Regions from separate parts of the Rouxiella sp. T17 genome, predicted to be linked through region 2. Evidence: predicted binding sites of a transcription regulator. Region 2 holds the regulator's gene; the other holds the start of a gene.
The links. The regulator PurR, encoded in region 2, represses purine synthesis genes. The targets are predictions, from matches to a motif close to CANGCAAACGTTTGCNTG.

Region 1 (10,372 bases), on a different contig from region 2:
GGCCGCGGCTATTTTGACTACCTGGTTAGCACCGTTAATGCGCCACCTGCGCAAACTGTTTTTAGTGCTGGATGCCCTAGGTTTGGTGGTGTTTTCAATCATCGGAACTCAGATAGCGCTGGACGCAGGCCATGGGCCGCTTATCGCCTCTATCGCCGCCGTGATTACCGGCGTGTTCGGCGGCGTGTTGCGCGACATGCTGTGCAACCAAATCCCGCTGGTTTTCCAGAAAGAGATTTACGGTGGCATCTCTTTTGCCGCAGCCTGGCTGTACATCATTCTGCAGTACTTTGTGGTGCCACAGAATCTGGTGGTGATCATCACACTGCTGGCAGGTTTTGCCGCGCGCCTGCTGGCGTTACGCTTTAAGCTGGGCCTGCCGGTATTTCACTATCCTGATTCGGACCACTAAGCTCCTGCTCTTTATGGCTGTCAGTTTCAATAAACGCTGGCAGCCTTTCATTGCCGAGTACTTTGACCATCGCCACAACCTCAGGATGATGGATAAAACGCTGGATCTGTTTAGCGCTCTTTTCACCCATTCCTCTTGCTGTTCGCCACTGTGTTTCTGTGATGCGCGTTATCTGCGGCCACGTGAGCGTTTCACTCATTGCTAATCCGGCTACCGGAAAGCCCAGCGCTGACAGCCAGCGACGAAAACTTTTTTGCTTTGCTAACTGCATTTCGGCAAAAAGCTTTCTGGCCTGCTTTTCGCCAATCCCCGGCACCGCGTTGATCTGCTGCTCGGTGAGCGTTAGCCAATCAAGTAAAGATGTCACCAGCTCAGCCTCCACCAGCTTCTTCCAGGTGCCGGGTCCAAGACCGCGAATCGCTAACGCCTGCGAGCCGCTAAGCCAAACCAGTCGCGATAAAAACTGCTCCCGGCAAAGATCGCTAGTGGTAAAACAGCTAAAGGCATCAAGTTCAGAATGATTAATAGCCGGATTTTCATCGCGACCAGCAACCCGCCACACGACCTCGTCGAGCCGTGGAATGCCTTGCCCCGCCAGGCTCACAGCCACTCGGTCACCAATATTAATGTCCCACTCTTTCAGTTTTGCAGGCGAACCGATGCTGACGCGAGCGACCTGTTTATCGTCGAGCATAACGGGTTGTAGTTTTAAGACGACGGAGCGTTTACCACTGCGTCCTGTCGTGATCTCAATTCCGGTGACGTCGGTCAGTTTGCGCACTACCGGATATTTCCATGCCACCGCCCAGCTCGCAGGTCGATTGCGCCACGCGCGACCTTCTGGTTCTGCCTGTTGCCGAATAACAATGCCGTCAGAGGCGAAAGGTAAAGGATGCTGATACCAGTCGTCTCGCCATTTCGCCGCCTCGGCAAAAGTCTCAACCGGCTGGGTAAACGCGGCGGTGAGCGGAAACCCCCATTCGGTGAGTCGCTGTAAACGCGCGGTCATCGTGGCGGGGCCGTCTGGCCATTCCCAGATAAAAATACCTACCTGTTCGAGAGACGCCGAGGCCTTTCGACGCATCATCGCGCCTGCAACCGTCGAGCGCGCATTCACGCCGCCGGTAATATTTTGCCGATGACCGTTCATCATCAGAAATAGCTCGCCTTGCAGCACAACCCGCTTGGCGAGGTCAGGAATAGTCTGCGGAATAGCAGGAATTGCCGCCGCTTTTGCTGTCCAATCCTGCCCCAGCAGGCCATCTCCGCGACTGAGCAAAGCAGTCAGGTGACCTCGCTGATATACCAGCGTGACGGCGATGCCATCCACTTTTGGCTGCACCCACAGGTCGGTTTTACCTTTCATCCACTGAGCCACCGCGTTTTCGGAGGCCATTTTTTTGAGTCCGGTATGAGAAACCGGATGCGGCAAGGTGGCAGAACCTGCGGGTGGCGTTGCTTCTTCCGGCGCGTTGCCCGCGCAAAGCCGCCATTTTTGCTGCTGCTCCCGCAGGCTGTCGTAGACCACGTCTTCAATTTGGCTTTCGCCCTTCAAGAAATAGGCCCTGTCCCAGCTTTCAAGTTTGGTGGTGAGCCGAGATAACTCCTGCTCGAAACGCGTCGCGCTCCAGAGCGGGCAAGATGAATCTTTCGCAACATGAATTTCTTTAACAATGGCGGTTTCAGTCGCCCCGATCCCTTTAAAAGCAATCAATGACAACAGCGTCGCGAATAAATAAAAAACGGGCAATAAATAGCGCATGACAATCTCCTCGTTGCGGCTATTCAAGGCGTTTTTATAAGTGACTGCCAGCGGGAAAATAACGTTCTCCAAGAATCCTCGGAAAGTTTTTTCCTGTTTGCATAATTGCTGTTTTTTATTGGAATAAGCCTCGCAAACAGGCCAACTTGGGCTGTTTTATCGCGATTACTTGCGTTCAAATGTGTCGGAACGCTGCACCCCAAGCGGTGAACGTGTATACTGTGCCGAAGATCACTCTTCTGTATTTCCATTTCAACCCAATCAGCTGAAACGTCATCATGGTTCAAGGCACGCTATATATTGTCTCCGCCCCCAGTGGAGCAGGTAAATCAAGTCTGATTCAGGCTTTACTAAAAACTCAACCGCTCTACGACACGCAGGTCTCGATTTCTCACACCACTCGCCCCATGCGACCAGGCGAGAAACACGGCGAGCACTATTTCTTCGTGTCGAAAGAAGAATTCCGCGAGTTGATTGAGCATGACGACTTTTTAGAACACGCTGAGGTATTCGGTAACTATTACGGCACGTCACGTAAAGCTATCGAGCAGGTTTTATCTACGGGTGTCGATGTCTTTCTGGATATCGACTGGCAGGGTGCCAAGCAAATCCGTGAGCGCATGCCTCATGCACGCAGCATCTTTGTGCTGCCGCCGTCGAAAGACGAGCTTGACCGCCGCCTGCGTGGCCGTGGACAAGACAGCGAAGAAGTCATCGCCAAACGTATGGCGCAGGCCGTGGCCGAAATAACGCACTACGTTGAATACGACTATTTAATTGTGAATGATGATTTTGATCTGGCTTTGCTGGACCTTAAAACCATTATTCGTGCAGAACGTCTTCGTCTGGGCCGTCAAAAGCTCCGTCATGACGGATTAATCACCAAACTATTGGCAGACTGAAGTCACTTTCAGTATTATGCCCAGTCTTTCGTCACCCTGTGGAGTAGCACATATATGGCACGCGTAACTGTTCAAGACGCTGTAGAAAAAATTGGTAACCGTTTTGACCTGGTGTTGGTGGCTGCTCGTCGCGCACGCCAGCTGCAATCTGGTGGTAAAGATCCACTGGTCGCTGAAGAAAACGACAAGTTCACTGTTATTGCCCTGCGTGAAATCGAAGAAGGTCTGATCACAAACCAGATCCTCGACGCTCGCGATCGTCAGGAGCAAAAAGACCAGGAAGCCAACGAGATGCAAGCGGTTACTGCTATCGCTGAAGGCCGTCGTCCTACTTAATCAGCGGGTCTAACTTGTACATCTTTGAAAGCCTGAATCAGCTGATTCAAAAATACCTGCCAGAGGACCAGATCAAGCGCCTCGTGCAGGCATACCTCGTTGCGCGGGATGCGCACGAGGGTCAGACACGCTCGAGCGGTGAGCCTTACATTACTCACCCGGTAGCCGTGGCCTGCATATTAGCTGAAATGCGACTCGACCACGAAACGTTGATGGCTGCGTTGCTTCATGACGTCATTGAAGACACGCCCGCAACCTATCAAGACATGGAACAGTTGTTTGGCAAGAGCGTTGCCGAACTGGTTGAAGGGGTTTCAAAGCTCGACAAGCTGAAGTTCCAGGATAAAAAAGAAGCGCAGGCGGAGAACTTCCGCAAGATGATTATGGCGATGGTGCAAGACATCCGCGTCATTTTGATCAAACTCGCTGACCGTACCCATAATATGCGCACGCTGGGCTCTTTGCGCCCGGATAAACGTCGCCGCATTGCCCGTGAAACGCTGGAAATTTACAGTCCTCTGGCGCACAGGCTGGGTATACATCACCTTAAAACCGAGCTCGAAGAGCTGGGCTTTGAGGCGCTGTACCCCAATCGCTATCGCGTTATCAAAGAAGTGGTGAAAGCTGCGCGTGGTAACCGAAAAGAGATGATTCAAAAAATCCTCTCGGAGATTGAGGGACGTCTGACCGAAGCCGGCATCCAATGTCGCGTGAGCGGACGTGAAAAACACCTCTATTCTATTTATCTTAAGATGCACCTGAAAGAGCAGCGTTTCCATTCGATTATGGATATCTACGCGTTTCGGGTGATCGTTAAAGAACTTGATACCTGCTATCGCGTTCTCGGTCAGGCGCACAGCCTTTACAAGCCTCGTCCGGGGCGGGTTAAAGACTATATTGCCATCCCGAAAGCCAACGGCTATCAGTCTCTGCACACCTCCCTGATTGGTCCGCACGGCGTGCCTGTCGAGGTGCAAATCCGTACCGAAGATATGGATCAAATGGCAGAGATGGGGGTTGCGGCGCACTGGGCTTATAAAGAGAACGGCGAGAGCAACGGCACGACGGCGCAAATTCGTGCCCAACGCTGGTTGCAGAGCCTGCTTGAGCTTCAGCAGAGCGCGGGTAACTCGTTCGAATTCATCGAGAGCGTTAAATCCGACCTCTTCCCCGATGAAATTTACGTCTTTACGCCGGAAGGTCGCATCGTCGAGCTGCCTGCTGGAGCAACGCCGGTCGACTTCGCTTACGCCGTGCACACCGATATCGGTCATGCCTGCGTTGGCGCGCGTGTCGACAGACAGCCTTATCCGCTTTCGCAGCCGCTGACCAGCGGACAGACTATTGAAATCATCACGGCTCCGGGCGCACGTCCGAATGCGGCGTGGTTGAACTTCGTGGTCAGCTCGCGCGCACGCGCAAAAATTCGCCAGATGCTGAAAAACCTCAAGCGCGACGACTCTGTGTCGTTGGGTCGCCGTTTGTTGAATCACGCGCTGGGTAGCGGACGCAAACTGACTGACCTGCCGCCGGAAAACATCAAGAAAGAGCTTGATCGCATGAAGCTCCACGCGATGGATGACCTGCTGGCCGAAATCGGCTTGGGTAATGCCATGAGTCTGGTGGTGGCTAAAAATCTGATGGGCGACCAGTCTTCCATGGCGACTTCAGGTTCTCGCAATCTGCCAATTAAAGGCGCAGACGGCGTGCTGATCACCTTCGCCAAGTGCTGTCGTCCGATTCCGGGCGACCCGATTATTGCGCACGTCAGTCCGGGCAAAGGTCTGGTGGTTCACCATGAATCTTGCCGAAACATCCGTGGCTATCAGAAAGAGCCCGAGAAGTTTATGGCGGTCGAATGGGACAATCAGGAAACCGAGCAGGAGTTTATCGCCGAGATTAAAGTTGATATGTTCAACCATCAGGGCGGTCTGGCGAATCTGACGGCGGCGATTAACGCGGCGCAGTCTAATATCCAGAGCCTGAGCAGCGAAGAAAAAGACGGTCGCGTTTACAGCGCATTTATTCGCCTGAGCACCCGCGACCGCGTACATCTGGCTAACATTATGCGCAAGATTCGTATTATGCCGGATGTGATTAAAGTCACCCGAAACAGAAACTGATCCCATGACTCCAGAACGTTATGCGCGCATTCAAGAAATGCTGGCGGCTCGCCAACCTGACCTGACCGTTTGTATGGAGCAGGTGCACAAGCCGCATAACGTTTCGGCCGTGATTCGAACTGCCGATGCTGTCGGCGTCAATGAAGTGCATGCCGTTTGGCCAACCAGCAAAATGCGCACCCAAGGCTCTTTTGCCGCCGGTGCCAACAGCTGGGTTCAGGTTAAGACGCATAAAACTATTCAAGACGCCGTAGCCAAAATGAAGGCGATGGGCATGCAGGTTCTGGCGACTAATCTGTCTGAAAAAGCGGTCGATTTTCGCGAGATTGATTACACCCTTCCTACCTGCATTTTGCTGGGCCAAGAGAAAACCGGCATTACCCCAGAAGCTCTAGCGTTGGCCGACAGCGATATTATTATCCCGATGGTCGGCATGGTGCAGTCGTTAAACGTTTCTGTAGCCTCGGCGCTTATCCTTTATGAAGCCCAGCGTCAGCGGCAAAATGCCGGCATGTACGCGCGTAAAACCAGCCTGTTAAAAGAGAAAGAGCAGCAACGCCTGCTGTTCGAAGGGGGTTATCCGGTGCTTGCCAACGTTGCGCTACGAAAAAAACTGCCTCGCCCACTGATTGACGACACCGGCAAAATTGTTGCCGATGACGAGTGGTGGGCCGCAATGCAAATGACGGTTGTCAGATGAAGGGCCGCCTGCTGGATGCCGTCCCGCTCACGTCACTCTCTGGCGTTGGCGCAAGTCAGGCGGAAAAGCTCGCAAAAATCGGCCTCGAAACCATTCAGGATCTGCTGCTTCATTTGCCTTTGCGCTATGAAGACCGCACCCGCCTTTACGCAATAAACGACTTACTGCCCAATATTTTTGCCACCGTTGAAGGTGAAGTTCTGCGCACGGACATCAGCTTTGGCCGTCGTCGCATGCTCACCTGTCAGATAAGCGATGGCACGGGCCTGCTGACTCTTCGTTTCTTCAATTTCAACGCGGCAATGAAAAACAGCCTGGCGCCCGGCCGACGCGTGACGGCGTACGGCGAGATTAAACGTGGCACGATTGGCGCGGAGATTATCCATCCTGAATACCGCGTGCAGGGCGAAAACAGCGAGGTGGTTTTACAAGAATCACTGACGCCGGTTTACCCGACCACGGAGGGTATTCGTCAGGCGACGCTGCGCAAACTCACCGATCAGGCGCTGGCGTTGCTGGATACTCAGCCTATCGCCGAGCTTCTGCCGCAGGAGCTGAGCCGTTCGCTGATCCCGCTTTCGCAGGCGCTGCATCTTTTGCATCGTCCGCCTCCAGATATGCAGCTTGAGGACCTTGAAAAAGGTCAGCATCCGGCACAGCGCCGACTGATTATGGAAGAGCTGCTGGCGCATAACTTAAGCATGCTGGCGGTGCGCGCCGGTACGCAGAGTTATAAAGCGCTGCCGCTGGTGAAAGATCACCAACTGATAGACGCGTTTCTGGCGTCGCTGCCGTTTAGCCCAACCGGCGCGCAAAAACGGGTGGTCGAAGAGATTGAACACGACCTCGCGCAGGGCTATCCGATGATGCGTCTGGTGCAGGGCGACGTGGGTTCCGGCAAAACGCTGGTTGCCGCGCTGGCGGCACTTTGCGCGATCGCGCAGGGCAAGCAGGTTGGCCTGATGGCTCCCACCGAACTGCTGGCCGAACAGCACGCGAATAATTTCCGTCAGTGGTTCGAGCCGCTGGGTATTCAGGTTGGCTGGCTGGCCGGAAAGCAAAAAGGCAAGGCGCGAATTGCCCAGCAGGATGCTATCGCCAGCGGTCAGGTTTCAATGATCGTGGGCACGCACGCCATCTTCCAGGAACAGATTCAGTTCTCGGCGCTCGCGCTGGTCATCATCGACGAGCAGCACCGTTTTGGCGTCCACCAGCGTTTGGCGCTGTGGGAAAAAGGCAGGCAGCAAGGTTTTCATCCGCACCAGCTGATTATGACCGCGACGCCGATCCCCCGCACGCTCGCCATGACGGCCTATGCCGATCTCGACACCTCGGTTATCGACGAACTCCCGCCGGGCCGAACGCCGGTCACCACCGTGGCTATTGCAGACACGCGCCGAAACGACATCATCCAGCGAGTGAAAAGCGCCTGCGTCGATGAGAATCGTCAGGCTTATTGGGTGTGTACGCTGATTGAAGAGTCGGAAATGCTTGAAGCGCAGGCGGCCGAAGCGACGTGGGAAGGGCTGAAAATTGCCTTGCCGGAGCTTAATGTCGGCTTGATTCACGGCCGCATGAAAGCGCAGGAAAAGCAGGCCGTGATGGCCGCCTTCAAGCAGGGTGAAATCCAGCTGCTGGTCGCGACTACGGTCATTGAAGTGGGCGTCGACGTGCCCAATGCCAGCCTGATGATTATCGAAAACCCCGAGCGTTTGGGTCTGGCACAGCTGCACCAGCTGCGTGGCCGCGTGGGCCGTGGCGCCGTGGCCTCTCACTGCGTGCTGCTCTATAAAACGCCGCTGAGTAAAACGGCGCAAAAGCGTTTGCAGGTGTTACGCGACAGCAACGACGGCTTTGTTATCGCACAGCAGGATCTCGAAATTCGCGGTCCGGGCGAGCTGCTTGGCACCCGCCAAACCGGCAGCGCCGAGTTTAAGGTCGCCGACCTGCTGCGCGATCAGGCGATGATCCCCGAAGTTCAGCGGGTGGCGCGCCACCTTCACCAGCAATATCCCGAACACGCCAAGGCGCTCATCGAACGCTGGCTGCCGGAAAGGGTCCGCTACACCAACGCCTAACCTGCGTTAAAAGGATTTGTTCTTTCTACAGACCTCGCCTTCCCCCGCAAACACATTATTTTCAAACACTGTTTGCAAAAATTGTTTGCAGACATTGATTGCAGACATTATTCGGTCATCGCCTCGGCTGGCCTTTTTCATGCTTCCCTATCGACGATAAAGCCATAAAAATGCTATCGGCAAACGATTGCTTTTAGCCTTGATATCATGAAAAATGCCCGCTTTGTGGCTTAATGGGGTGCCAAAAGAATGCCTACACAATCTGCCGAGCCAGAGGCTCAGCTATCAGCGTCGGAAACGACCCGCAGCAGTGAACTAATTTATCGATTGGAAGATCGCCCGCCTTTGCCACAAACGCTGTTTGCGGCCTGCCAACATTTGCTGGCGATGTTTGTGGCGGTTATCACTCCCGCGCTGCTGATTTGTCAGGCATTAGGTCTGCCCGCGCAGGACACACAGCACATTATCAGCATGTCGCTGTTTGCTTCGGGTCTGGCCTCCATTTTACAGATTAAAACGTGGGGCCCGGTGGGTTCGGGCCTGCTGTCGATTCAGGGCACCAGCTTCAACTTTGTTGCACCACTGATTATGGGCGGCCTGGCGCTGAAAAATGGCGGAGCCGATGTGCCGACCATGATGGCCGCGCTGTTTGGTACGCTGATGGTCGCGTCCTGCACCGAAATTCTGCTGTCGCGCGTGCTGCATCTGGCGCGCCGCGTGATTACCCCGCTGGTTTCCGGCATCGTGGTGATGATTATCGGCCTGTCGCTTATTCAGGTTGGTTTAACCTCAATCGGCGGCGGTTATGCAGCGATGAGCGACCACACCTTTGGCGCACCTAAAAATCTCTTTTTGGCGGGCGTGGTGCTGGCGGTGATTATCCTGTTGAATCGTCAGCGTAATCCTTACCTGCGCGTTGCGTCGCTGGTGATTGCGATGGCCGTCGGCTATGTCGTTGCCTGGGCGATGGGCATGCTGCCTGCCGCCGCGCCGACCGCGGCCGCGCATCTTATCAACGTGCCGACCCCGCTTTATTACGGCCTTGGTTTTGACTGGAACCTGCTGGTTCCGCTGATGCTTATCTTTATGGTGACCTCGCTGGAAACCATCGGCGACATCACGGCGACCTCTGACGTTTCCGAACAGCCGGTTAGCGGCCCGGTTTATATGAAACGCATCAAAGGCGGCGTGCTGGCAAACGGCCTTAACTCGATGCTCTCGGCAGTGTTCAACACCTTCCCGAACTCCTGCTTTGGTCAGAATAATGGCGTTATTCAGCTGACCGGCGTGGCCAGCCGTTATGTCGGTTTTGTGGTTGCGCTGATGCTCATCGTGCTGGGCCTTTTCCCGGCGGTAGCGGGCTTTGTGCAGCATATTCCGGAGCCGGTTCTGGGCGGCGCGACCATCGTGATGTTCGGCACCATCGCGGCTTCGGGCGTGCGTATCGTGTCGAGAGAACGATTAAATCGTCGCGCAATCATGATCATGGCGCTGTCGCTGGCCGTCGGCATGGGCGTTTCGCAGCAGCCGCTGATTTTGCAGTTTGCGCCGGACTGGCTCAAAACCCTGCTCTCTTCGGGCATTGCGGCGGGCGGGATCACGGCTATCGTGCTGAATCTGCTCTTCCCGCGCGAACCTTAACGCGCAACAGGGCATCAATAACGGCGGCAGGGTCACTCCTCCCGCCGTTTTTTATTGCCGTTTACATGGTAACCTGTTGAGAACGAGTGCCGATTACGGCATAAACATCTTTACGATTTCCGCTCCCACGGACATGGATTTAAACGATGAAATTTCTCGGTAGATTGCTGCTGACAATCATTCTGTTGTTGGTTTTAGTGCTGGTCATATTCTACGTATTTCTGCAAACGCGCTGGGCGGCGGGCTCGATTAGCCGCTGGGTGACTGAAAACAGTGAATATCGCCTGTCGATTAGCAAGATTGATCACGACTGGTCTTCGCCGTCGCGCCTGAGCCTTTCCGGCGTGAAGTTTGCCGAGAAAAATCAGCCCGACGTGCTCGATGCCGCCGAGGTCGATCTCGACCTTGATTGGGCACA
Region 2 (10,372 bases):
AAATCATTTTCAGCTTGGCTTCCTGCGCTTGTTCAAGCGTGGTGGCGTCTTTCCAATAGCCGCAGGAATATTGCATGTAGGGGTCGAGCATTTTACTGAACAGATCGTTACCGAGGTCGTAATGTTCTTTACCGACGATCCAGGCACGTTTTCTGGATTGAAGGTTGGTCAGTCTTGCTGCTGCAATGCGAAGGGTGTCCTTTAAATGATGCGGAAGTTTGCTCTCAAGGCCAGCGGCAACAACGCGTTGGAAGAAAATGTCGAGTCTTTCACATTCCCACCAGCCGTCCATGTAGCTTTCACCCAAACCGAGCGAACCTTCCTGCAGGACACGTTTAAAAAAATCGGGATTTTTTACGGTAATGTCAAAAGGGCGGGAACCATTAACCTCGATGCCAGCCATTCTTAACATTTCGCTTGCGATGCGGTACCACTGATTGTCTTGAATACTTAGATCTTCTACGCACGATGTACTCATAGCTTCTCCATCACTTTTCTCTTCTGACTTATTAACCAGCCAACTTATTTAACCAGCCAAGTTATTTAACCCATTAACAAATAGGAACGCCTGGCAGATCTAATGAGAACAGACGAAAGGATCCGTCTTGCCTGATATACGACTATGAACAGAGGAAAATACGAAGGACACCTGACGGTTTAACGCCACGGTGAAACATCCTTGTACTATTAATGTGACGCGATGCCCGCGCCCAAAAGTTGCTTGTGATAAAAGTTTTGTAAAAGTGTTATTTTATTTTGTTGAATTGAGTATAAGCTCGCCTGCCAGCATTCTCAATATTAAATATTCGCAGGCGCACCTATTGTTCAACTCACTGTTTGCTATGATTTTTTAGCAGTCAATTAGCATGCTTTGCTTCTGGATGTCTGGACTTCTGTTTTGCCACTTTCTTCGTCAATCTATATCCCAATACCATTAATCCTACCGTCGATAACATCACTGTGACCGTCGCCAGCAAAGGTTGGGCAATAAATGTCGAGACCAGCATGCTGGCAATAAAACATAATCCTAATTGCAGAGTATTTTGCAGCGCGGCAGCCTTGCCGGTATTTGCCGGGAAGGGCATCAATGCGTTCGCCACCACAATCGGATAACAGGCACCGTTCATGAAAGCCATAAAGCAGAACGGAATCAGCAAGGCTAATAATGGCGCCGTGGTGAGTGTGGCAATCAGGAATAATGAAATAACGCTGACCGCATAGCCCACTAATAGCCAAGGCAGCAGGCGAGCGCCATCAATTTTGCCGATAAGCGCGCGACATCCATAACCGCCGAGTAAAAATGCAATCGTTTGAGGCACATAGCTTAAACCAATGGCCGATGCGCCATAGCCCATTTCACCCAGAATAAAGGGTGAGCCGGTCAGCCAGGCAAAGAAACCCGCCGAGCTGGCGGCGTAAATCAATACGTTACCGCTATAGACCGGCGAGGCTAACATGCTGCCGATCCCACTTTGTGATGAATTTTTTTGCCCGCTTGCTTTACGCGTTTCTTTTAAGGTCAGCGTGAAGAACAGCAGCAACGCGCCCAGAACTAACAGCAGGGCGAAAATCACGCGCCAGTTAAAGTGATTCAAAACCCAGGCACCGACCAGTGGGGCAAGCGCGGGGGAAAGCGCGACCAGCGGCATGATGCTGGCAAAAGTGCGTTTGGCAACCTGCGCGGAATAGCGGTCAACCACCAGCGCCTGCCAGCTTACCGCCGCCGCACAAACGCCCACGGCCTGCACGAAACGCAGCGCCAGCAGCAGCTCGGTGCTTTGCACCCAAATCATGCCGAGACAGCCGAAGGTAAACAGCCCCAAACCCGCCAGCAGGATAGGTTTCCGACCAAACTTGTCTGACAATGGCCCCCAAATCAGCTGCGCGGCCGCAAAACCCGCTAGAAAAACGCTCAGGCTCGAGCTAATTGCGCCGGGCGAGGCATCAAGGCTTTCTTGCATATAACCGAAGGCCGGCAGATACATGTCGGTGGCCAAAAATCCGAGCATGCTCAGACCCGCCAAATAAAGTAAAAATCCAAATGAAGGTTTCATGATGTTCTCTTGTAATGCGTAAACGTAGCCAAAACTGTTGTAGGGACAGAATTTGGGAGTGAATGTGCTAAAAGCGAAAAGTTAAGAGCGCGCAGTTTATCTGCTTGGCGCGGCGGTTGTGAAACGCTAATATTTGCACCATCGATTCAAAAATTTTGAAAGCAGAGGGCGGCCTTTTCAGGCGTCGCGAGGAACCGGTTATGTGGTCAGAATATTCACTGGAAGTCGTCGACGCCGTCGCGCGGAACGGCAGCTTTACCGCGGCGGCTCAAGAGCTGAATCGCGTGCCCTCGGCGATCAGTTATCAGGTGCGCCAGCTTGAAGAATGGCTGGCGGTGCCGCTGTTCGAAAGGCGGCATCGCGACGTGGAATTAACCCCTTCAGGGCGGCTTTTCGTTGAAGAAGCGCGGGTGCTTATCAAAAAAATGCTCTCAACCCGGCGTCAGTGTCAGCAGATTGCCAACGGCTGGAGCGGACAGCTGCGCGTGGCGGTGGATCGCATCGTTAAACCGGCGCGCGTGCGCCAGCTGGTGGTGGATTTTTACCGCGCCTTTCCCGATACGGAGCTGCTCATTCAGGGCGAAGTTTTTAACGGCGTGTGGGACGCGCTGGCCGACGATCGCGCCGACGTGGCGATTGGCGCGACCAGCGCGGTGCCGGTGGGCGGGCGTTTTAGCTTCCGAGATATGGGCACCTTGCCGTGGCATTGTGTAGTCAGCGCCGAACATCCGTTGGCACAGCTTAAGCTGGCGCTTAACGATGACGCGCTTCGCCCTTATCCTGCGCTGTGTATTGAAGATACTTCAAGAAATCTGCCTAAGCGCGACACCTGGACACTCGATAACCAGCGCCGTTTAGTGGTGCCGGACTGGACCTGTGCCATCGATTGCCTGTGTGAAGGGCTGTGTGTCGGCATGCTGCCCGTTCACATGGTGGAAACGTGGATTGCAAAACAGCAGCTGGCGGTGCTCGATTTAGCCAGTGGTTTTCCGGAAAGCCCGTGTTGCCTGACGTGGGATCAGCGCAATCACTCTCCGGCACTGGATTGGCTGCTCAATTATTTGGGCGACAGCGAGACGTTAAATAAAGAGTGGTTGCGGTAGGCTGTTCCGTATAAAAAGGCTTTAAATAAAAAAAACGCCTACAAGGTAGGCGTTTAGGGGGTTAATCTGATAAATAACTTTTAACGACGATAGTCGATAAACGGACCATCGACCACAGAGCGTCTTTCTACCAGCTTCGGTTTCACTTCAATGGTCTGCTGAATCTCGCGTTTGCTGATGATTCTGTCGAGCAACATGGTGAAAGCCATTTCGCCCAGTCGCTCTTTCGGCTGGTGGACGGTGGTTAACGCCGGTGAGAAATAACGCGCGTTGCGCACGTTGTCATAGCCAATCACCGAAATGTCCTGTGGAACGCGCAGGCCCATTTCGTCGGCGGCGCAAATCGCGCCCATTGCCATAACGTCACCACCACAGAAAATCGCCGTCGGCCGCTGCTTCTGATTCAAGATCTTTTGCATCGCCTGATAACCGGACTCTGGCTCGAAATCGCCCTGAACGACCCATTCATCGCGCACGGCAATGTTGGCTTCGTTCATGGCTTTTAAAAATCCGCGATAACGACCGCCGCCGGTGTTGCGATTAAGCTGGCCCGGAATAGCGCCAATGTCGCGGTGACCGCGTTCGATCAAATAACGGCCCGCCAGATAACCGCCTTCAAAGGCGTTATCAATAATCGAGTCGGTAAAATCGTTTTTCGCCTCGCCCCAATCCATGACAACCATGGGAATCGAACGATACTCTTCGAGCATCGCCAGCAGCTCGGCAGGATATTCTGCGCACATGACCAGCAGGCCATCGACGCGTTTTTGCGCCAGCATCTGCAAATAGGCTTTTTGCTTTTCAAAATCATTGTGCGAGTTGCACAAAATCAGGGTGTAACCCTTGGCAAAGCAGCTATTTTCAACCGCTTCAATCACTTCGGCAAAGTAGGGCGCCTCGCTTGAGGTTGCCAGCAGGCCGATAGTCTTGGTGTTGTTAACCTTCAGGCTGCGCGCGACGGCACTCGGCGAATAGTGCAGATCTTTAATGGCAGCGCGGACAGCGGCTTTGGTTTCTTCGGCGACGAAACGGGTTTTATTGATGACGTGCGACACGGTTGTAGTCGAAACACCAGCGCGCTTAGCGACATCTTTGATCGTGGCCATGTAAAAATCACTCCTGAACTAACCCTTTTCAGCACGTTAGTTTTTTGTTAATCGTTTGCCTGCGTGCATTCCACTGCTCAAATCATTTTAGGCAGTCGAATCGTTGGGGAGTTTCAGGAAGGCCTGAAAGAAGCGTCGGACAGCTAAGACCGGGCACACAGCGTGGTAACCGCTAATTTTCTCTTATATCGTTATAAAGGGAAAGCCAAATTTGTGCTTTCCCTTTAACTTGATGCGCAAATTGGCCTATTTAAGAGTTTTGTTGCGCAATAAAACCAAAGCAGGCGGCGCTAAAAGTGAAAAGGGCGATTTCCTATTAAAGAAATCGCCCTTGTCTATTTTCTTTCTGCGCCCGCTTTAGCCATATTGCCTGTTAGGGCTGGAAGGCGATTCGGGGTAAACCATTCGTTAAATGCTATTCACAGGTGTTAAGCGAGAAATCATTATTTAACGAATCGTTTTTGGCGTCATCACTCGGCGAGCACCAACATAATGGTCTTGCCAGTAGTTATCGGCCAGATAACTGATTTTGATGTCTTCACCAGTACGTGGCGACTGAATAAATTTGCCGTTACCGACATAAACGCCTACGTGGTCCGCTGCGCCGCGCTTGGAAATACGGAAGAAGACTAAATCTCCGGATTCAAGCTCACCGCGAGCAATAGGGGCTGCGTCGCGTAAATGGTACATCTCGTTGGCGGTACGTGGCATCTTGATACGCATTAAATCTTTATACGCGTAATAGACCAGACCACTGCAATCGAAACCGGTATTTGGCGAGGTTCCGCCCCAGCGATAAGGTTTGCCGACCTGGTGCATCAGCTTGTTCATCGCGGTTTCTTTAGCGTGCAAATACTTTTTCTTGTGTGCGGCGCTCAAAGTCAGCGGGGCACAGGTATCGGCTTTGGCTTTATGCTTTCGATGTCGGCCATAGCTCTTTTTCGTTTCTGTCGCGCACAACACGTTAGTGGTGGAGGCAACAGAACGGGTAATAGAAGTTATCTCTTTCTTCGGCTTTTCGGCTTTGTTTCTTACCAGCTTGGTGCTGATAGGATGTTGATGAGCAATTTTGCTCTTCGCCTGCACGCGGGTTTTACTTTTGCCGTGTTCTTTCGCTTTAGTCTGCTCTTTAACGGGAACCGTTTTCGTCTTTTTACTGCTTCGGGCGACGACCTTTCGCTTTCGTCGCTCATCAGGTTTTGCCTGATTAATATGTTTTTCCGCCTGCTGCACGGAAACACGACTGCTTGGCGAAGCATGCGCCAAATTTAAAAAGAGCTGGGTAAACAGCAGCACAAAAAGCGTAAACATTAAACGCATGGCGTCGCTACCAATATTAGGCCGAAGTTAAACATCAAAAGATGTCCCAGTATTCCCCAAAAGCGGGAGACAAAACAGCACGAATTGCTTCGATTCTAATTCATATTGTGAGAAAAAGTTAATAACTTTTTTTTCGGCTGAAATATGAACTATGATGCTGCAAAATTAACCGAGATTCAGGGGCTTATACCGACGTTACCAAAAAGATCCCGTCAGGATCCTTTGGGTTAAAGTCACAGAATAAAAATGTTATTCTATTTGAATCTTTAGTTTTGCACTGTTTTGGCAATCAGGGATACTATCACCGACATTACCGTGATGCATTAACTTACGCGATAAAGACCCTGCAAAAAATAGCGTTTTTATCCGCGAGCTGCCATCGTTACAATGGCAGACAGTTGATCAGGTTTTCCCTGGATTGAGTAATGACCGTGACAGCCAATTAATGGCTTGAGGAAGCAAGAAAATGACCACTACTATTGAAAAAATTCAGCAGCAGGTTTCCGAAAACCCAATCCTGCTTTACATGAAAGGCTCACCAAAGCTGCCAAGCTGCGGCTTCTCTGCTCAGGCCGTTCAGGCGCTGTCAGCCTGCGGCGAGCGTTTTGCCTACGTTGATATCCTGCTGAACCCGGATATCCGCGCAGAAATGCCAAAATTCGCCAACTGGCCAACCTTCCCGCAGCTGTGGGTAGACGGTGAGCTGGTCGGTGGCTGTGATATCGTGATCGAAATGTATCAGCGCGGCGAACTGCAGCAGCTGATCAAAGAGACGGCCGAGAAGTACAAGACCAACGAAGAACAGCAGCCAGAATAAGCATTCCTCCCTTTTTAGGGGAATGCTTCAAGGCAAAACAAAAGAGCGGCATCGATATTCGATAGCCGCTCTTTTTTTATTGTTTTAAGCCGTGCTTTTAGTCGTTATTCAGCGTTGGCGTCGATTTCATCTTCATCTGCGGCGATAGGCAGTGGCCAGCCACCCAAACGTTTCCAGCGATTGACCAGCTCGCAGAATAAATGCGCGGTCTGCTCGGTGTCATACAGCGCGGAGTGCGCCTGTGAACTGTCGAACGGCATGCCCGCTGCAATGCAGGCTTTGGCCAGCACGGTTTGACCCAGCACCAATCCGCTCAGCGCGGCGGTATCAAAAGTGGCAAACGGGTGGAAAGGGTTACGTTTCAAGCCCGCACGTTCGGCGGCGGCCATCAGGAAGCTGTGATCAAAGTTGGCATTGTGCGCCACGATAATTGCGCGGTTGCAGTCCTGCTCCTTCATACCCTTGCGGATCCCCTTGAAAATCGCATGCAGCGCGTCATATTCGCTGACCGCGCCACGCAGCGGATTGGTCGGATCGATGCCGTTGAACGCCAGCGCTTCAGGATGCAGGATCGACCCTTCAAAAGGCTCGACGTGGAAATGCAGCGTTTCATCGTTTTGCAGCCAGCCTTCGTCGTCCATTTTTAACGTGACGGCGGCTATTTCGAGCAGGGCATCAGTCTGGGAATTAAACCCGGCGGTTTCTACATCTATTACCACAGGATAAAACCCGCGGAAACGACCTTTCAGGGCGTTAACGTCACTTTTTTCAGCCATTGTTATCTTATCTTTAAACGAATTCAGCGCGCATTATGGCAAAAATTCCGGCCAGATGCAGGAAGGAGTGGAAAAAGAAAAAAGGGCGCAGGAGATGCGCCCTTGAGTCCAACAATCCGCAGACTTAGTTGCCCAAGCCGTGACCGACGTGTTCGGACTGGATCAGTTCGATTTTGTAACCGTCTGGATCTTCAACGAAAGCGATAATAGTGGAACCGCCTTTTACCGGACCCGCTTCACGCACGACGCTGCCGCCGGCTTTACGAATGTCTTCGCAGGTTTGCGCAACGTCATCAACGCCCAGCGCCAAGTGACCAAACGCGGTGCCGTGATCGTAGCTGTCAACGCCGTAGTTGTAGGTCAGCTCGATGACTGCGCCTTTGCTTTCGTCTTCATAGCCGACGAAGGTCAAATCGTATTTGTATTCTTCATTCTTGCTGGTGCGCAAAACGCGCATGCCAAGGATTTCGGTGTAAAACTTCACTGAGCGTGGCATGTCGCCAACGCGGATCATGGTATGGAGTAAACGCATAATATCCTCTGTTTCTCATTTAATTCTATTGATACTAGACTAGCGCAATGAGGCGGCTTTGTCTGTACGCGACCGGCCAACTGCACAGTCTGTAAGCATCCGCCTCATTGCCAATCGGCTTCTTTATAAAGTAGGATAATCCGTGTAACCCTGCGCGCCGCCGCCGTAGAAGGTTTCTGGCTGTGGTTCGTTCAATGGCGCATGGCTTTTCAGGCGCTCAACCAAATCCGGGTTGGCAATGTAGCTGCGACCAAAGGCCACGGCGTCGATGTAACCCTTGTCGATCAACTCTTCGCCTTTCTCGGCGGTGTAAGCACCCGCGCCCACGATGACGCCTTTATAATGCTCGCGGATTAACTTGCGGAACGCTTCGGTATACGATTTACCGCCTGCCCAGTCTGGCTCTGAAATGTGCAGATAAGCCAGATTACGCTTGTTCAGCTCGTCGAGCAGGTAAACGGCGGCCGCTTCCTGATCGTCGCCATTGTCCAAACCATTAAACGGACCCATCGGCGAAATACGAATACCCACGCGATCGGCACCAATTTCGGCCACGGCGGCATCGACCACTTCCAGCGTCAGGCGAGAACGGTTTTCGACGCTGCCGCCGTAATTATCTTCGCGCTGGTTAGAGGCCGGAGAGAGGAACTGGTGCAGCAGGTAGCCGTGCGCCGCGTGCAACTCGATATAGTCGAAATCGGCGTCACGTGAATGGGCAGCGGCAACGCGGAAATCATTAACAATGCCCGCTATTTCAGCGGTTTCCAGCGCGCGAGGCGTTGAACACTCTTCGCGAACCGGATTGCCGTTGGCATCACGCAGGCTGGTACGTGTACCGGCAGCAATGGCCGACGGTGCGACAGGTGCCTGATTGTCTGGCTGCAAGCTGGTGTGCGAAATACGGCCCACGTGCCACAGCTGCACGGCAATATTTCCGCCTTTGGCATGTACGCCCGCGACGATTTTTTTCCACGCGGCAATCTGCTCCGGCGTGTGCAGGCCCGGCGCGCCGGCATAGCCTTTGGCCTGGAAAGAGATCTGCGTCGCTTCGGTAATCAGCAGGCCGGAGCTGTGGCGCTGCGCGTAATATTCGCCCATCAGCGGAGTAGGAATGTCGCCCGGCTCGATGCTGCGAAGACGCGTCAACGGCGCCATAAAGACGCGATTTGGCAAGGTCTTGTGACCGACAACGATCGGCGTAAACAGTGTAGACATGTTTTGATATTCCCTGAAAATGAGTGGAGCCAATTATTAGCTGACTGCATTTACGGTAATAGACCGATCTCTCCTGGTCAATGTAGCGAGGCCGTCCACCGCTCATTTTGCTACGTCGGGCAGCGGGTTTTTTGCGGAGTTAGACTAAAATAAAGGCAATAAGAGAGGTTGGCTGTTTATTGGCGATTTGGCTTGGTGATAACAAAGGTGGGAGGTTCGGTGGCGCAGCAGCTTGAGTTTTTTGATATTCCCAGTCCATGCCGCAACCTGTGTGAGCTGGACCCGAAAGGCTATTGTCGCGGCTGTTTTCGCAGCCGACAGGAACGTTTTGAATGGAACGGCATGAATAACGCCGAAAAACGCCACGTGCTGCATCTTTGCCATCAACGCTATTTACGCTTCTCCCGCGCCGCCAAAGCAAATGATGAAACCCCGCCAGAGCAGCCTTCACTGTTTTGATCGGCTAAACGTTAAGCCGGTTTGGGCGCAGAAGGCGCTGGATTGGCCGCCACGTCTTCGATATTTATCGCCGATTGCAGCTGCGACAGCGAGCAATAAAGCCGCCAGATTACCCCCGCCAACTCGCGCGCCGACGCATCCGGATGGGTTGAAAGCACGTCGCTAATTCGCTGTAACTCCGCCAGACTGGCATCCAGCTTCGGATGACTGACGCCACGCTCGGTCATTATTCCCTTGAGACAGTGAATACAGACGTCGCGCACTTTAGCCAGCGGATTGGAGCGCGATTCCCAATCCCTGAGCTGCCACACAATGTGACTACAGTTGAGCAGCACCACGCCCCAGCGCAGCAGCCAGGTGCGCGAAAGCTGATCTTTACTCTGATTCAGCTGGTTAACGCGATAGTAAATCAGCGACTCAAACTGTAAATGCGACAGCTGCGGGCGACGGCTGAGCTGGTCGATAAAATCGCGACGCAGCGCGCGGATTAGACGACGACTTTTACGGCTGTCGGAACTTGGGCGCAGCACCTGAAAGAACAGGCCGGCCAGCATCACGCCCGCGACTTTCGCCAGTCCATCGTTAATAAAAGATTGATAATCGTAGGTCGGCGGATTGGTCACCGCCAAAAAGGAGCCGCCGAATACGATTAGCTGTCCCCACAGCGCGGCGTAGCGTTTGTACTGCAATTTGCACAGCTGCATGCTGGCTAACAGCGGCAGTAAAAAGGCGCAAAACAGCCAGAAATCATTGATCTGCACCATCAGCCCAAACTTGATAATAAAACAGCCAATAAACAGGAAAATCAGCGATTTAGTGAGCAGCGTGATGCTGTTAATCGGCGACGCGGTGGAGGAGTAGAGCACGCAACCAATCGCCGCCAGCGTCACGCCCGACGCGCCCGAATCCCATTGCGTGTTTATCCAGTAAGCACAGGCCAGCACGATACACAGAAAAGTGCGCAGCCCGCTGTAGGCGGCCTCGTAAGTG

Region 1: the regulator PurR is predicted to act here: its motif matches at 8,490-8,507, upstream of SC206_RS01440 (nucleobase:cation symporter-2 family protein).

The regions. Positions count from the first base shown of each region.
Region 1 covers NZ_JAWUEA010000007.1:31,332-41,703, reverse strand. Annotated here, with positions in the region: gene SC206_RS01475 (trimeric intracellular cation channel family protein) at 1-412, shown strand, start outside; gene ligB (NAD-dependent DNA ligase LigB) at 366-2,174, opposite strand; gene gmk (guanylate kinase) at 2,453-3,076, shown strand; gene rpoZ (DNA-directed RNA polymerase subunit omega) at 3,131-3,412, shown strand; gene spoT (bifunctional GTP diphosphokinase/guanosine-3',5'-bis pyrophosphate 3'-pyrophosphohydrolase) at 3,427-5,535, shown strand; gene trmH (tRNA (guanosine(18)-2'-O)-methyltransferase TrmH) at 5,540-6,235, shown strand; gene recG (ATP-dependent DNA helicase RecG) at 6,232-8,313, shown strand; gene SC206_RS01440 (nucleobase:cation symporter-2 family protein) at 8,563-9,954, shown strand; gene SC206_RS01435 (AsmA family protein) at 10,101-10,372, shown strand, end outside.
Region 2 covers NZ_JAWUEA010000041.1:3,671-14,042, forward strand. Annotated here, with positions in the region: gene cfa (cyclopropane fatty acyl phospholipid synthase) at 1-478, opposite strand, end outside; gene punC (purine nucleoside transporter PunC) at 858-2,054, opposite strand; gene punR (DNA-binding transcriptional activator PunR) at 2,255-3,157, shown strand; gene purR (HTH-type transcriptional repressor PurR) at 3,238-4,263, opposite strand; gene SC206_RS19330 (C40 family peptidase) at 4,711-5,583, opposite strand; gene SC206_RS19335 (Grx4 family monothiol glutaredoxin) at 6,050-6,400, shown strand; gene rnt (ribonuclease T) at 6,505-7,176, opposite strand; gene gloA (lactoylglutathione lyase) at 7,301-7,708, opposite strand; gene SC206_RS19350 (alkene reductase) at 7,832-8,923, opposite strand; gene SC206_RS19355 (DUF1289 domain-containing protein) at 9,143-9,382, shown strand; gene SC206_RS19360 (FUSC family protein) at 9,394-10,372, opposite strand, start outside.